DNA from 4 places in the Streptomyces sp. NPDC012769 genome. Region 2 is predicted to be linked to each of the others. Evidence: riboswitches for the same ligand, from Rfam matches in the RefSeq annotation. Region 2 holds a riboswitch; each other region holds the start of a gene.

Region 1 (3,982 bases), 780 kb from region 2:
CGCCTCCTGCTCGGTGGGCTCGGCGACATGGGCGCCGGCGTGGCGGCGGGTGACCACGAAGCCTTCGGACTCCAGGGTGCGCAGGGCCTCGCGGACCGGGACGCGGGAGACGCCGTAGCGGCGGGCGAGCTGTTCCTCCGTCAGCCGGGCACCGCGCTCGAACACCCCGGAGACGATGTCGTCCCGGATCGCCGTGCATACCGAGTGCGCGGGAATGCGCATGTCCGACCTCCCCTTTGATCCGCGCGAAACCCCATCGAGCGGCGCTTGTTCCGGCGACTCTATTGCAGGACGCCGGAATTTCCGATGCCGCCCCGGAATTCGGGGACGAAAAAGGCCCCGGCTCTCAGGAGCCGGGGCCTTTTCGGTCGTGTGAGCGGGTCCGTCGGATCAGACGTCGACGCCGCGGGCGCGGAGGTAGGAGATCGGGTTGATGTCCGAGCCGTACTCGGCGCTGGTGCGCGCCTCGAAGTGGAGGTGCGGGCCGGTGGAGTTGCCGGACGAGCCCGAGATGCCGATCTGCTCGCCGGGGGTGACCTTCTGGCCGACGTAGACGCTGATCGCGGAGAGGTGGCCGTACTGGGTGTACGTGCCGTCGTGCATCCGGATGACGATGTTGTTGCCGTACGCGCCGCCCCAGCCGGCCTCGACGACGGTGCCGGTGCCGACGGAGACGACCTTGCTGCCGTAGGAGGCGTGGAAGTCGATGCCGGAGTGGCTGCCGGAGGACCAGAGCGAGCCGCCGGTCTTGTAACCGGTGGACACGTACGTGCCGGCGACGGGGAGCTGGAAGGAGTTCAGGCGCTTGCGCTCGGCCTCACGGGCCGCGCGCTCCTTGGCGGCGCGGATCTCCTTGGCGCGGGCCTCGGCCTTGCGCTTCGCCTCGGCGGCGGCCTTGGCGCGGGCGGCGGCCTCGTAGGCCTCCTTCTCCTGCGCGGCGGCCTGGGCGTCGACCCGCTCGGAGAGGGACTCCTCGGTGATCACCTGAGTGAGGCCGGTGTCCTCGGGAGAGGGCTCCTCCGTGTCGGCGGCGAGCGCCGGGGAGGCGAGGGTGCCGATGACGCCGGTGGTGGCGAGGGTCGCCACGCCGACGAGGCCGGCGTTGCGGCGCGCCATTCGGCTCGGACCACGATGCTTCCCGGTGGCACGGGTGAACGCCATGTAGTGGCTGATCCTTTCCTTCCCTCTCGCCTACCGGGTTAGCTGACGGGTTCGGAGCAGGAAGGTCTCCTACGGGCCCCTCCGCGCGGAGCGAAGGCGTCCGATTCACCCCAGGGACTGCGTGCGGGTCCCCGGCTCCCCAGGCTCGCGCCTTGCGGGGACTCGGCGATGACTGTCCGTTGCCGCGGATGCGGCGTGGTGCAACGGCCGGACAGCCGGGTCGACGCTAGGCCGATCTTCGGGCAATCGCCAAACAGACGCGCTCGTTTGTAAGACATGCCACAGGGCATTCAGGCATGATCGACGACAATACGGACATACGAGAGGACCCCGACGAAGCAGGTCGTCGGGGTCCTCCGCCGTCCGTGACGGCAACTCAATCAGCCGGTGACGACGGTCACTTCACCGATGCCGAGTGCCCGCACCGGCTCCGCGATCTTCGACGCGTCGCCGACGAGCACGGTCACGAGCCGGTCCACCGGGAAGGCGTTGACCACGGCCGCGGTCGCCTCCACCGTGCCCGTCTCGGCAAGCCGCGCGTACAACTGCGCCTGGTAGTCGTCCGGGAGGTGCTGCTCGACCTGGTCGGCGAGCGTTCCCGCGACGGAGGCGGCCGTCTCGTACTTGAGCGGGGCGACGCCCACCAGGTTCTGCACCGCCACGTCCCGCTCGGCGTCGGTCAGCCCCTCGGCGGCCAGCGTGCGCAGCACCTTCCACAGGTCCTCGAGCGCCGGGCCGGTGTTCGGGGTGTCGACCGAGCCGCTGATGGCGAGCATCGAGGCGCCGTTGCCCTTGCCGTCGGAGCGCAGCACCTGGCCGAAGGCCCGCACGCCGTAGGTGTATCCCTTCTCCTCGCGCAGGACGCGGTCCAGGCGGGAGGTGAGGGTGCCGCCGAGGCAGTACGTGCCGAGCACCTGCGCCGGCCAGACCCGGTCGTGGCGGTCGGCGCCGACGCGGCCGATGAGCAGCTGCGTCTGGACGGCGCCGGGGCGGTCCACGACGACGACCCGGCCGGTGTCGTCGGCCGTGATGGGCGGCATGGGGCGGGGCTCGGCCGGAGCGCCCGTCCAGGCGCCGAGGGACTCGTCCAGCACCTTGTCCAGGTCGACACCGGTGAGGTCGCCGACGACCACGGCGGTGGCCGCGGCCGGCCGGACGTGGGCGTCGAAGAAGGCGCGGACGGCGGCCGCGTCGATCGCGCCGACGGTCTCCTCGGTGCCCTGGCGCGGCCGGGACATCCGGGCGGCGGCCGGGAACAGCTCCTTGGAGAGCTGCTTGGCGGCCCGGCGGGCCGGGTTGGCCGTCTCGTGCGGGATCTCGTCGAGCCGGTTGCGCACCAGGCGCTCGATCTCGGTCTCGGCGAAGGCGGGGGCGATCAGGGCCTCGGAGAGCAGGCCGAGCGCCTTGGGCAGCCGGGAGACCGGCACCTCCAGGGAGACCCGCACGCCGGGGTGGTCGGCGTGGGCGTCGAGGGTGGCGCCGCAGCGCTCCAGCTCAGCGGCGAACTCCTCGGCGCTGTGCTGGTCGGTGCCCTCGGAGAGGGCGCGCGCCATGATGGTGGCGACGCCGTCCAGGCCCTCGGGCTCGGCGTCCAGCGGGGCGTCGAGGAAGATCTCGACGGCCACCACCTGCTGGCCGGGACGGTGGCAGCGCAGCACGGTCAGGCCGTTGTCGAGCGCGCCGCGCTCCGGGGCGGGGAACGCCCAGGGCTTGGCCTCGCCCGGCTGGGGCTGCGGGTGGAAGGTCATGCTCGTCAAAGACGCGGCAGCGTCGGTCACTGGTCCGCTCCCTCTTCCTCGTCGCTGTCGCTCTGTTCGCCGGCCACCGGCTCGTAGACCAGGACGGCGCGGTTGTCCGGACGCAGTCGGGCCTGGGCGACCTCGCGCACCTCCTCGGCGGTGACGTCGAGGACCCGGTTCACGGCCGTCAGGGCGAGCTGCGGGTCACCGAACAGCACCGCGTACCGGCACAGTTCGTCGGCGCGGCCGGCGACCGTGCCCAGCCGGTCCAGCCACTCGCGCTCCAACTGGGCCTGGGCGCGCTCCATCTCCTCGGGCGTCGGGCCCTCGGTCGCGAAGCGGGCGAGCTCCTCGTCGACGGCCGACTCGATCCGCGGCACCTCGACGCCGCCGGAGGTCTTGACGTCCAGCCAGCCGAGCGAGGGCGCGCCGGCAAGGCGCAGCAGGCCGAAGCCGGCGGCGACGGCCGTGCGGTCGCGGCGGACCAGGCGGTTGTGGAGACGGGAGGACTCGCCGCCTCCCAGGATGGTCAGGGCCAGGTCGGCGGCGTCGCACGCGCGCGTGCCGTCGTGCGGCAGCCGGTAGGCGGCCATCAGCGCACGGGCCGGGACCTCCTCCTCGACGACCTCGCGCAGCTGCTCGCCGATGACGTCGGGCAGCGAGCCGTCGCGCGGCTCGGGCTTGCCGTCGTGGCCGGGGATGGAGCCGAAGTACTTCTCCACCCAGGCGAGGGTCTGCTGCGGGTCGATGTCGCCGACGACCGAGAGCACCGCGTTGTTCGGCGCGTAATAGGTGCGGAAGAAGTTCCGGGCGTCTTCCAGGGTGGCGGCGTCCAGGTCGGCCATCGAGCCGATGGGGGTGTGGTGGTACGGGTGGCCCGCCGGGTACGCGAGGGCGGTCAGCCGCTCGAAGGCGGTGCCGTACGGCACGTTGTCGTAGCGCTGGCGGCGCTCGTTCTTGACGACGTCCCGCTGGTTCTCCATGGACTCGTCGTCCAGGGCCGCGAGCAGCGAGCCCATGCGGTCGGCCTCCAGCCAGAGCGCCAGCTCCAGCTGGTGGGCGGGCATGGTCTCGAAGTAGTT
Region 2 (3,982 bases):
GTCCTCGCTGGGCCTGCGCAGCCGCTGGACGATGCTCCAGGCGGCCCGCAAGGGACTCTTCGCGCAGATGGTCGTGGTGCCGCTGCTCCAGCGCCACCGGATCCTGACCCAGGTGTCGGGGGACCATCTGGAGGTCATCAAGCTGATCCCGCCGCTGATCATCGACGAGGCGGACGTGGACCGCTTCGTGACCGCCTTCACGGCGGTCATGGACGACGCCCACGGAGGCGGCGGTCTGATGTGGGACTTCGGGAAGACGCTGGTCAAGCAGGCGGTCGCGCAGCGGTAGACGGGTGGGAGGCGGTAGACGGGCGGGGAAGGTTCAGGTTTTGCCTCTGGGGCAAGAAATTTGCCTCAGGGGCATGATCCTGGCGCAATGGACGCATGGACCGTGTCCCCGGGGACAGTGCCCCGGACCCCGTCGCCCGTCCCGCCCCCGACGCGCTGCCCGACGTCGCCCCGCAGCTGCGGGGCCTGCGCCGGCGCCGCGGGCTGACCTTGGAGGCCGCCGCGCAGCGGGCCGGTCTCTCCCCGGCCCATCTGTCCCGGCTCGAGACGGGGAACCGGCAGCCCTCGCTGCCGATGCTGCTCGCCCTGGCCCGTATCTACGGTACGACGGTGTCCGAGCTCCTGGGCGAGGTGCCGCCCGAGCGCGATCCCGTCGTCCGCGGCGGGCGCTCCGAGCCGGTCGAGGCCGACGGCTGGATCTACCGGCAGGCGGGTGGCGCCGGGCGCGCGATGCAGTGCCTGCGCGTGCACGTGCCCCACGCCACCCGCGCGGACCTCGTGCGGGTCCATCCAGGCGAGGAGTGGATCCACGTCCTGGAGGGCCGGGTGCGGCTCGCGCTCGGCGAGGCGGTCCATGTCCTCGATCCCGGGGACAGCGCGCACTTCGACTCGCTCACCCCGCACCGGATCGGCGCCGCCACCCGCGCCGGGGCCGAGCTGCTGTTCGTCCACACCCTGATGCAGAGCCCCGCCGCCGAGCTGTGTCTCGGCGACGGCACTCCGCACCGCCGCTGACATCCCGAAAGGTCATGCCATGTCCGAGAAGTCCGCACCGGTCACCGGCGAGGAGCGCGGCGCCGGCAAGTTCCCCAAGGGGCTGGTGCTCCGCCTCTTCGCCTACCTGGTGGCGGGGCACCTCTTCGCCGGCTTCCTCTACCTGCTCTTCATGCTGGGCGGCCAGAACCACTAGGGGGCGACTTCAGGGAACCTGCCGGGCTCACGCCCCGTCGAGCAGCCGCTCGCGCAGCAGCTCCCGGGTCTCCGGGGAGAGCCGCAGCCCCTGGGCGAGGTAGGCGTCCACCGAGCCCCAGGTCGCCTCGATCGTCTCGAAGGCGGCCCGCAGATACTCCGCCCGCGCGTCGAACAACGGGCTCAGCAGCTCCATCACCTCCGGCGACATGCCGTCCGGGGCGGTGGAGCTGCGCTGCACCTTGTAGCGGCGGTGCGGCGCGTTCGACTTCAGGTAGTCCTCCTCGATCGCCTCGCGCTCGACGCCGACGGCCAGCAACGAGACCGCGATCGACAGGCCGGCCCGGTCCTTGCCCGCGGCGCAGTGCATCAGCGCCGGCACGCTGTCCTCGGCCATCGCGTGGAGGATGCGGCTGTGCTCGGAGGTCCGCTGGACCATCATCTTCCGGTAGGAATCGGACATACGGGCAGCGGCCTTGCCGTCGCCGAGCAGCTCGCGCAGCTGGGCCAGGTCGCCCGAGCGGACGAGCGCCCAGAACTCCTTGCCGTCGGCCGGGTCGCTCAGCGGTATGTTCACGTTCCGCACGCCCGGCAGCTCCACGTCCGGCCCCTCCACGCGCCGGTCGGCCTCGTTGCGGAAGTCGAAGACCGTGTGCAGACCCAGGCCGGCGAGGAAGGCCGCGTCCTCGGCGGTGGCGTGCGCCAGGTGGCCGCTGCGGAAGAGTCGTCCCGGGCGCACGGTCCGGCCGTCCACGGTCGGCAGCCCGCCCAGATCGCGGAAGTTGCGTACGCCGGTGAGCTCGGGCTCGGTCGTCGCTTGCGTCACGGTTGCTCCTGGTCTCGAGATCGGTTCCCGGGGCAATCATCCAGGTGGGAGACCCCCTGCGCACCCCCTCGGGCAGGAATGGGTGTTCTGTCCGAATTGAGGGTTTAGATATAACGCGCCCTGATTGCAGGGGAGATGGGGATCCCGGCGTGAGCAGCGTCATAGAGGTGACGGACCGTTGCTGATCGTCTTTTCCAAATTCCCTTCTGGAAAGGGAAATCGAGGGGCCGTCATCCACGGAGGGTGACCGGAATTCCGGACGGATATCCCGGAATCGCGAGCCTGGCGAAAACAGTGGCTTGTTCCCGTCGACCCCCCTCGTCTAGCGTCGCGCTCAATCCGGACGGACCGCCTAATCCTGCCGCCGCCCGGAATCCGCACCGACCCGTACGAGGCAGGAGCGGGGGACCCAGGTAGTACGCCGATCCCTCGAAGAAGGATGGCTCGGGGTGAAGCCGCGCGACCGCGCGGCCGGACATCTCCAGTCCGAACCCGACAGCTCACCTCGCAGGCGACGGAGAGGAATTCGCCATGCCCGCGAAGGGTAAGCACCGCCGTCCCAAGGTCAACCCGATCACCCGCGGGTTCGTGGCCGCCGGTACCGGAGGCGCCGTCGTCGCCCTCCCGCTCATCGGCGCCACCGGCGCGCACGCCGCCGAGAAGGCCGCCCCGACCACCACCCCGCAGCAGGCCGTCGCCGCCGCGACCCCCGCCAAGGCCCCGGCCGCGGCGACCGCCGGCAAGAAGGCCGCCCCGAAGACGTACACCGTCGTCCGCGGCGACTACCTGTCCAAGATCGCCGACGAGCACGACCTCGCCGGCGGCTGGCAGAAGCTCTACCGCGACAACCGTCAGGTGGTCGGCGACAACCCCTCGCTGATCCTTCCCGGCATGGAGCTCACGCTCGGCGCCAAGTCCACCGCCAAGGCCCCGGCCGCCAAGCCGAAGGCCCCCGCCAAGGCCGCGCCCAAGCCCAAGGCCGCCGCGAAGTCCTCCGGCGACCAGCAGCGCGCCTCGCGTGCCGCCGAGCGCTCCTCGGACACGGGCTCCGCCGCCTCGGCGTCCACGGCTTCCTCGTCGTCCTCGTCCTCGTCCTCCGCGACCTCCTCCGGCTGGGTCGCCCCGGTCGCCGGCGGCATCTCCACCCCGTACCGCGCCTCCGGCTCCATGTGGTCCTCCGGCTACCACACCGGCGTCGACTTCATCGCCTCCTCCGGCACCACCATCCGCGCCGTGGGCCCGGGCACCGTCCACTCCGCCGGCTGGAGCGGCGCCTACGGCAACGAGGTCGTCATCCGGCACGCCGACGGCACCTACTCGCAGTACGCCCACCTCTCCTCGCTGTCCGTCTCCGCCGGCCAGTCCGTGAGCGGCGGCCAGCAGATCGGCCTCTCCGGCTCGACCGGCAACTCCACCGGCCCGCACCTGCACTTCGAGATCCGCACGGGACCGAGCTACGGCTCCGACGTCGACCCGCTGGCCTACCTTCGCCAGCACGGCGTGGGCATCTGACGCCCCGTCCGACACCACGTCCGCCCCGGGCCCGGCACATCGCGTGCCGGGCCCCCGGCGTATTCCGGCTTGGGACAATCTTTATCGGTGGCGTATGTCACCCGGCGTCAACCCCTCTTACGGTCGCGTAGGTCACATCGGGAGAGGAAAGATGTGCTCCCGTGGCAGACGATTCGACATCAAGAGACAAGAACGCATTCGGGTCGTACGCGGCGATCGGTGACAGCTTCACCGAGGGCGTCGGAGACCCCGGGCCCGACGGGACCTTCGTCGGCTGGGCGGACCGGTTCGCGGTCCTGCTCGCCGACCAGCTGCCGGAGCACGACGCCTTCCGCTACGCCAACCTGGCCGTACGGGGGCGCCTTCTGGACCAGATCGTCGTGGAGCAGGTCCCGCGGGCGAAGGAACTCGCCCCCGACCTCGTGACCTTCTGCGCCGGGGGCAACG
Region 3 (3,982 bases), 590 kb from region 2:
CTGACGACGCCGGCCCGGCCTCGGGCCCGGGGGGTGCGGGCCCGGGAGAGGCGGGCATCGGGGAGAACCCGCCGGCGGACTGAGGTCACCTCACGCCGGGCGGACCGAGACCAGCACGCCGATCTTGTCGATGCGGTGCTCGGGGTTCCCCAGGGCGTCCCGCCAGAAGTTGCCGGCCGCGTCGTCCTCAGGGGTCGCGCAGGTGGAGAGCGTGATCATCGCGCGGGTGGGCTTCTCGCCGGGGGAGCCGGGGACGGCGGCGCGCTGCTCGGCGAGGGAGCGGGCCGAGCGGAAGGAGGTCGTGCGGGTCTCGGTGATCCGGTACTCGTACACCTCGCGGCCGGCCGTCACGAACACCCGGTCGCCCACGTCGACGGCCGGCAGGTCGCGCATCGGTCCGCCGGCCGAGAGGCGGTGCGCCGTCACCTGGTAGTTGCCGATGTCGCCGGGGCCGACGCCGCCGCGCTGCCCGTACGGGCTCGCGGCGATGCCCCGGTCCTGTATGCGGGTGCCGGCCCGGTCGTCGGTCTTCCCCTCGTAGGGCACGACCCGCAGGTCCCTCACGCCGATCGAGGGGATGTCCAGGTCGGCGGGCCGAGGCCGGGCCTCGGGTGAGGGGGTGGGGGGTGGTGTGGGAGGGGGCGCGGGCGCCGTCTGCGGCGGGGGAGCGGGACGGTCGGGCGGCCCGGAGGTGGGCGCCGGAGCGGGCGTCGTCCCCTCGGTGCCCCGGTCCGAGGCGGGGGCACAGCCGGCGAGCACGCCGCCGGCCGTCGCGACGACGGCCGCGAGGGTCGCGACGACCCGGCGGGCCCTGCGGGAACGGGCGCGCGAACGGTCCATGATCATCCGTCGGGGCCCGGGAGGGCGAGGTGCCGCCCGAAAGGCACCCGACACCTCCACGCTACGCGCTGCCGCCCCCGAGAGCGCGGGCTGGCCGCAGGGGCAAATCGGATGATGTCGGCTTATTCATCTGCAATACCGGAATGGCGAGTGGAATCCCGCAAGGGCTGTATTTCACACGTAAAAGGCTGCTGTCGCGACCGGGGTGATCTGAATCACGGGTGGGGAGGTGTGCCGCCGCACCCGGGGGCTGGCGAGACGTCAAACTCGGGTGTGGGGAAAAGGATTGGCGGAACGGGGGTGAGAGGTCCGGATGATCCTTTTCCGTGATCGTCGAGAACTATTTGCTTTGCTTAATTTCCGTCTTGTTCTCGCGCTTTGTCTTCGCATACGGTCACCCGGCAACCGGTCGGAAACGCCGAATCCTGCCACCGCCCGGCAACCGCACTCACGACCCTTCCGGCAGGAGCGGGGGACCCAGGTTCTCCGCCGTGTCCGGCCCCTCGGACACGGCTCGGGGTGAAGTCGCGCGCACCGCGGCCGGGCATCTCCTGCCCGAACCCGACAGCTCACCTCGCAGGCGAAGGAGAGGAACTCGCCATGCGTGGACACGGGAAGCACCGTCGCCCCAAGAACACCCCGCTCGCCCGTGGCCTCGCCGCCGCCGGCCTCACGGGCAGCGCCGCACTCGCCCTCCCGCTCGTCGGAGCGACGGGTGCCGGAGCGGTCACCCCGCAGGGAACGCCTTCCGTCGCAGTCGAAAAGGCAGTGACCGTTCAGGTGGCCGCGAAGGCCGGTCCTGTGAAGTATTCCGTGGTCCGCGGCGACTCGCTTTCGAAGATCGCTCACGCCTACTCGGTGCAGGGCGGCTGGAAGAAGCTCTACCGCGACAACCGGGCCGCCGTCGGCGACAACCCGAGCCTCATCCGGCCCGGTCTGAAGCTCAGCGTCGACGCGAAGTCCGCACCGCGCACCGAGGCGAAGCGCAAGCAGGCCAAGCCCGCGCAGGCCGAGCGCACGGCGGCGACCAAGCGCTCGTCGAGCCAGGGCGCGGCGGCCGCCCGCCCCGCCGCGGCGGTCAAGGCCGCGGCCCCGGCGAAGGCCGCCACGTACGGCGACAACCTCGACGGCTGGATCCGTGAGTCCCTGGACGTCATGGCCCGCAACGGCATCCCCGGCAGCTACGACGGCATCTACCGCAACATCATGCGCGAGTCCTCGGGCAACCCCCAGGCCATCAACAACTGGGACTCCAACGCCGCCGCCGGCACCCCCTCCAAGGGGCTGCTCCAGGTGATCGACCCCACCTTCCGCGCCTACCACGTGGCCGGCACGCCCTTCGACCCGTACGACCCCGTCGCCAACATCACCGCGGCCTGCAACTACGCGGCCGACCGCTACGGCTCCATCGACAACGTCTTCGGCGCCTACTGAGCCGAGCGTCCCGACACGACAGGCCGCGCCCGCCTTCCGGTGGGCGCGGCCTGCCGCGTCCGGTCGGCCCCGTCCGGGGCGTGGCGGCTCAGGTCACGGGCGGGACAGGCGGCCGGCCTTCCACCAGGCGACCAGCCAGGCCGTCTCCTTCGCCGCGTCCATCAGATAGGCGGGGCTGATCCGCCGGCGGGGCACGTAGACGAGGTCCACGGCCAGGAAGGTGAGGGCGGTTCCGACGCCCGTACGCCGGGCGTGGCGCATGCCCTCGGGGGAGTTCGCCGCCCGCAGCATCCCGATCCCGGCGGCGGCCAGCAGGCCGGCCGAGGTCTTCTGCAGCCAGTCGTCCGTCTTGCGGCCGTAGACCCGCTCGAAGGTCCTCAGCGACACCAGCGGCCAGAGACCGCCGACGAGGTTGAAGAGCCCCTGGCCGCGGGCCACCGCCACCGGTGTGACCATGACCGCCTCCGCTCAGCCGCGCCGCAGCGCGTCCTTGGCCCGGTCCAGCATCGCCGCGAACGGGCCGACGGTCCACTGGGCGGCCGTCGAGCCGGCGGTCCTGGGATGCGGATGCGTGGGGGCCATGCGCTCGGCGGCGCGCAGCCGGCGTCCCATCGAACGGCGGGCGTCGATGTCGCACCGCGCGCGGATGCTCGGGAACTCCTCCTGTTCCTCGTGCCGCGCGTGGTCCTCCACGGCGCGCTGGAAGGCCTTGAGACGGGCGTCGAACTCCGCGCTGTGCACGTCGAGATGCTCCAGCTCCGCCAGTTCCTTGTTGGCCTGCGACTCCTCCTCGTTGCGGGCCTCGGCCTCCTCCTTGCCGGCCACCCGCTTGGCGACCGGCCGCAGGATCATCTCCTCGGCGCTCTCGTGTACGGCGAGCAGGGCGCGCAGCTCGTCGAAGCACTGCTGCTTGGCGTCGCCTTCCGAGTCCAGCGTCTCGGCGAAGAGCTGCCGGATCCGGTCGTGCTGCTCCAGCAGCTGCTCCAGGATGTCGTCCTCGGGCTCGACCGCGCGGGGCGAACCGCTCGTCATGCTCATGACCCCTCCTTCGGAGTGGCGATCGGATGGAGACCACTCCCGTTCCCGGACGTCCTCTACGTCCTTGCCGGGAGTCCGTCGTCGTTGTCCCCGCGTCTAGCCCGTCGCCGCCGCGCCAAACCCCGCCCTCCGCCGCCCCCGGGCCCGTCCGGACCGGTGGATTGCGCACGCCCGCCCGGGCCGGTCCGGCCTCAGGCGGCGGCTCGCGACCGCGCCGCGGACCCGCCCGCCAGGCCGGCACGCACCAGGGCGGCCGCCAGCCTGGCCACCTCCTCCGACGGCACGTGCCGCGCGAGGCCGGCCGGCGTGTGCGGGAGTCCGAGGGCCTCGGCGGTCGCGAGGGAACGCTCGTCGAAGAACGGACGCAGCTCCGGCCACACGGCCTGGACCTCGCGGCAGAAGATGTCGGCGCCGACCGGTCCGATCCTCGGCACCTCCCGCAGCAGTGAACGCAGTGCGTCCCTGTCGCCTCCCGCCTCCTCCCGGAGTCCGCGGAGATCGCCGCCGAAGCGGTCGAGGACCAGTTCGGCGCCCTCACCGAGCGCCGTCGCCGTGCTCTCGTCGTAACGGACGTAGTGCGCCCGGCCGAGGGCGTCCACACGCTGCCGCCAGGCGGAGTCCGCCATGGCCCTGGGCGTGCGCAGGCCCGCCGAGAACAGCTCCCGCGCGG
Region 4 (3,982 bases), on a different contig from region 2:
TGATCGCTGCCGAACCGGGCCTCGCCGCCCGCGCCCGGACGGTCGCCACGACCCTCCACCGGATGCTCACCGAGGCCGGGCTCACCGCCGTCCACCCCGACGCGGCCGTGGTCTCCGTCCGTGCGCCGGGCCCGGGCGAGGCCCTCAAGTGGGCGGCGGACTGCCGCGAACTCGGTCTCGCGGTCGGCTGTTTCCGGCCGCCGTCGGTCCCGGACGGCATCTCACGGCTCCGTCTGACCGCCCGCGCGGACCTCGACGACGCGCAGATCGAGCGGGCCGTCGAGACGATCGTGCGCACGGCGCCCGAGGGGGCGCGGCCGGCCTGACCCGCTGTCAGTGGGGGTGGCTACGGTGATCACATGAGTCTTTCCCTGAGCCCCTACCTGCTCGACATCAAGGCCACGCACGCCCTCGTCGGTTCCGGCGACCAGCAGTTGCTCCAGATCATCCACGACCGGTTCGCCGACGACCTGGCGCGCGACGACGACTGGTTCTCCTCGTCGATCGCCGACGGCGCTCCCACCGCCTCCGAGGCGCTGCGCGCCGTGATCGAGGGCGGGCCCTTCGACGGGGAGAAGCAGTATTCCTTCCAGTATGGCTACGCCTACAAGCGGCTGTGCTCCCTGACCGGGTCCTTCCTGGACAACTCCAGCTTCTCCCCGTTCCGGGGCGACTGGCTGGAGATCGTCGACGAGGGCCTGAAGGCGCTGCGGATCACCGCGGTCTCGGTGGCCGACTTCGGCTACGGCGGCGGCATGCCGGATCCGATTCCCACCTACGACCTGCCGAACTGCGGCGAGTGGACGCACGAGCAGTGCCTGGCGGCTCTTGAGCAGTTCGAGCAGACCAAGCGGGACGGGCACGCCCCGCCGCTGGACCCGGAGGTGGTCGACGCGGTCATGGACGTCACCGGCTGGCTCCGGCACGCGGCGACGCGCCCCGGATTCGGCGTCATCGGCTTCGTCTCCTAGAAGGACACCGAAGCACACCGGACACCGCGGGGGCCCGACGGCGCCGGGCCCCTGGCGTCACTCCTCCGCCGTCACTCCTCGCGTCCCTCCCGTCCCTCGCCGGCCTCGCCCCTGCGCCCGTGCGGGCGGCGCTGCTCCTCGCGGCCGAGGCCCGTGTCCTGGCGCTTGGCGTCCATGCCGTGCTCGTCGGGCGCCGCGTCGCCGCGGCGGCCTCGTACGGCCTCCTCGGCCTCCCGGCGGGCCTCGGCGTCGCCGCTCTCACCGACGGCCTGGGACGGCGTGGTCCGGGGCGGCCGGTCCGCGGGCAGTGTGCGTCGGCGCTCGTGACGGCTCATGATCACCCTCCTGGCTTCCGTTCGGGGTGGGGACGGGTGTGTACGCGGCTGCCCCGCCCCGTCAGGGTGAAACGCGGTCCGGGGCTCCGTGCGCGGGAGCCAGGACGAAGGCGTGCCCGGCGGGGTCGGTGTAGCGGCGCAGGTCGGTGCGCCGGTCCAGCCGGGTGCCGTTCTGTTCGGCGGCCACCGGGCGGGCGCCGAGGGAGATCGCCTCCCGTTCGGCCTCGTCGAGCGCGTCGGGGGCCACGAGGATCCGCAGATGGGCCTGCTGGGAGTCCTCCGGGCGCGGCCAGCTCGGCGGTGCCTGGCCCGGGTCGCGGCGGATGCCCAGAGCGGGGCCGTCGGGGGTGTGGAGCAGGAGCAGATCGGGGTCGCCGTCGGCCGGTGCGACGGTGGCGCCGAGCAGGGTGGCGTAGAAGCGGGCGAGGGGCTCGGGATCGCTGCAGTCGAGGACGAGGACGGGCGTCTTGGGAACGGTCATACGGTGCGTGTGCCCGCTCAAGGCCCGTGCAGGCGTGGCGAGTCGGGCTCCCGGCCCGTCCCTGTCGACCGCTCCTTCCCCTTTGTCCTCGCGAGCCGGGTCGCGAGCCGCGCCGCGAGCCGGATCGCGCTCCGGGGCGCGATCCGCTCGCCCGTCGGACCATTCACTGCTTCGGGCGACAGATATCCGTATATGCCGGTGGATCGCCGTCCAGGGCGGCACGATCGGTGGCACTCTGACGCGAAGCGCAATCCGGGCCCGGCCCGGCGGGAAAGGGACAGCGTCGCCATGGCAGACCACCTGGAAGCAACCGTCACGCTGCCGAGCGATCCCGCTTCGGTCTCGGCCGCGCGGCGACACGTCGCCGAGGTCCTCTCCTCGTGGGGACTCGAGAGCGGGACCGACACCGCGGACGCGGTCCGGCTGATCGTCTCGGAGCTGGCGACCAACGCCGTGCAGCACACCTTCGGGCAGTCGCCCACCTTCACGGTCGACGTCCGCCTGGAGCGGGACGAGCTGCTGCGCATCGGCGTCACCGACAGCCATCCGCGCTGGCCCCGTCGCCTTCCGGCGGCGGTCCAGCAGGACAACGGCCGCGGCATGGTCATCATCCGCTCCCTGACCGCAGAGGCGGGCGGCCGGCTGTCGGTGACGCCGACGGCCGAGGGCGGGAAGACCGTGTGGATCGACCTGCCCTGGCCGGCGGCGGTTCCCGGCTGAGGACAGGTCAGCCGACCCGGCCGTAGAGGACCTTCGACGACCAGATCCGGTCGAGCTTCACCCACGACCCCTTCTTGGGTGAGTGCCAGATCTTGTTGTTTCCCGCGTAGATGCCGACGTGGTACACCCTTCCACCGGAATGGAAGAAGACGAGGTCGCCCTTCTGCCGGCTGGACGCGGAGATGTGCCGGGTCTTGTTGTACTGCTGCTGCGCGGTGCGGGGCAGCGTCTTGCCCGCCTTCTTGTACGAGTAGAGGGTGAGGCCCGAGCAGTCGAACCTGCTGGGGCCCGAGGCTCCGTACTTGTAGGGCGATCCCTTCTTCGAGGCGGCGATGCTCAGGGCCGTGTTGGCGTGTGAGGTCGCGGCCTGGGCCTCTGGCGCCGCTCCTGGGGCGAGCAGCGTGCCGCCGACGGCGGCGAGGGTGAGAGCCGAGACGGCTCCGGCCCGGGACAGCAGGGACGGGACATGAATCTGCGCAGTCATGCGCAACCCTTCGTCAGCCGCCTGTGAAGGATGACCTGTCGGGTTCGGGCAGGCGAAGATGCCCGGCCGCGGCTGCGGCTTCACCCCGAGGAACGCCCCGCACCGTGCGAGTCGTCCCGTGTTGCTCGGGTCCTCCACTCCTGCCGATCCACTCCTGTCGACCAGACGTCCGGGACGGCGGCAGGACTCGGCGTCCGCCCGGACCGCCCCGCCTCGGGTGGCGGGGGCTTGTCGTCGACAGGGATCTTGACCCACAGCCTGGCCCAAATCCGAGCTGAAACGGCGATTTGTGAGGCTCCTCACGACTGATCCATTCGGGTGGACAGTCAGGTTTCGTGATCTTCGATGTTTGCCCGGCGAGCCCGTCACCAGGGGTGGAACGCCCTATTGCGCCAGATGCGTACACCCGTTGCGCAACTCACCTGAGTTCCATGTCGATACATCGACTACGCCGAACGAGGGAGGGTTTCTGCGGTCCGGGTGCCCCGAGTGGACCTCGACACGACACGCGGCACTGTCAACTCGCCTGGTCTCCCGGGACGGTGACGCGCCCCGATCGGCGCTCTCCGTCCAACGTCCGCAGCGCACGCGCCAAGGTGTCGGCGTGCACCTCGCTCTCGCCCCGCAGATGCATGAGCGTCAGCGCGTCGCGCAGCGCCGCCGCGCGCCCGACCAGGGCCTGGGCCGCGCGCAGTGCCCCATAGGTATGCGAGGTCCTGGATGGATTGATTCGGCCCAGAAGGTCGAGGACTTCGAGGTACGCGTCGACGAACTCGCCCTCGGCGCGGGTCAGTGCGGGCAGCGGCGGCAGCTCCGGGAGCACGGCGGGCTCACTCCTTCCCGGCGCCGACGGGCCCGCGGCGGCCCTCGACCACGTGGTCCACCAGGCCGTAGGCGAGCGCGCCCGCCGCGTCGAGCACGGTGGTCCGGTCGATGTCGGCGTCGACGCGTTCGCGGTCCTTGCCGGTGTGCTCCGCGAGCAGTCCGGCGA

Evidence for each region. A riboswitch is a leader RNA that binds a small molecule or an ion and turns the genes downstream of it on or off. The one in region 2 is predicted to bind cyclic di-AMP.
Region 1: another riboswitch for cyclic di-AMP. It lies ahead of ACFY7C_RS08400 (M23 family metallopeptidase); the one in region 2 lies ahead of ACFY7C_RS04925 (peptidoglycan DD-metalloendopeptidase family protein).
Region 3: another riboswitch for cyclic di-AMP. It lies ahead of ACFY7C_RS02370 (transglycosylase SLT domain-containing protein); the one in region 2 lies ahead of ACFY7C_RS04925 (peptidoglycan DD-metalloendopeptidase family protein).
Region 4: another riboswitch for cyclic di-AMP. It lies ahead of ACFY7C_RS16020 (C40 family peptidase); the one in region 2 lies ahead of ACFY7C_RS04925 (peptidoglycan DD-metalloendopeptidase family protein).

The regions. Positions count from the first base shown of each region.
Region 1 is NZ_JBIBCP010000001.1:1,887,205-1,891,186, forward strand. It holds gene ACFY7C_RS08395 (GntR family transcriptional regulator) at 1-222, opposite strand, end outside; gene ACFY7C_RS08400 (M23 family metallopeptidase) at 391-1,161, opposite strand; cyclic di-AMP (ydaO/yuaA leader) riboswitch at 1,174-1,339, opposite strand; gene ACFY7C_RS08405 (M16 family metallopeptidase) at 1,542-2,909, opposite strand; gene ACFY7C_RS08410 (M16 family metallopeptidase) at 2,936-3,982, opposite strand, start outside.
Region 2 is NZ_JBIBCP010000001.1:1,103,856-1,107,837, reverse strand. It holds gene ACFY7C_RS04945 (aspartate aminotransferase family protein) at 1-289, shown strand, start outside; gene ACFY7C_RS04940 (helix-turn-helix domain-containing protein) at 385-1,023, shown strand; gene ACFY7C_RS04935 (DUF6126 family protein) at 1,043-1,198, shown strand; gene ACFY7C_RS04930 (tyrosine-protein phosphatase) at 1,226-2,023, opposite strand; cyclic di-AMP (ydaO/yuaA leader) riboswitch at 2,392-2,550, shown strand; gene ACFY7C_RS04925 (peptidoglycan DD-metalloendopeptidase family protein) at 2,555-3,535, shown strand; gene ACFY7C_RS04920 (SGNH/GDSL hydrolase family protein) at 3,697-3,982, shown strand, end outside.
Region 3 is NZ_JBIBCP010000001.1:509,761-513,742, reverse strand. It holds gene ACFY7C_RS02380 (DUF6213 family protein) at 1-83, shown strand, start outside; gene ACFY7C_RS02375 (class E sortase) at 91-840, opposite strand; cyclic di-AMP (ydaO/yuaA leader) riboswitch at 1,247-1,436, shown strand; gene ACFY7C_RS02370 (transglycosylase SLT domain-containing protein) at 1,441-2,274, shown strand; gene ACFY7C_RS02365 (hypothetical protein) at 2,368-2,730, opposite strand; gene ACFY7C_RS02360 (hemerythrin domain-containing protein) at 2,743-3,312, opposite strand; gene ACFY7C_RS02355 (endonuclease) at 3,504-3,982, opposite strand, start outside.
Region 4 is NZ_JBIBCP010000003.1:143,758-147,739, forward strand. It holds gene ACFY7C_RS15995 (8-amino-7-oxononanoate synthase) at 1-326, shown strand, start outside; gene ACFY7C_RS16000 (hypothetical protein) at 360-971, shown strand; gene ACFY7C_RS16005 (hypothetical protein) at 1,043-1,306, opposite strand; gene ACFY7C_RS16010 (VOC family protein) at 1,368-1,787, opposite strand; gene ACFY7C_RS16015 (ATP-binding protein) at 2,076-2,507, shown strand; gene ACFY7C_RS16020 (C40 family peptidase) at 2,515-2,991, opposite strand; cyclic di-AMP (ydaO/yuaA leader) riboswitch at 2,995-3,194, opposite strand; gene ACFY7C_RS16025 (hypothetical protein) at 3,509-3,814, opposite strand; gene ACFY7C_RS16030 (ATP-dependent Clp protease proteolytic subunit) at 3,822-3,982, opposite strand, start outside.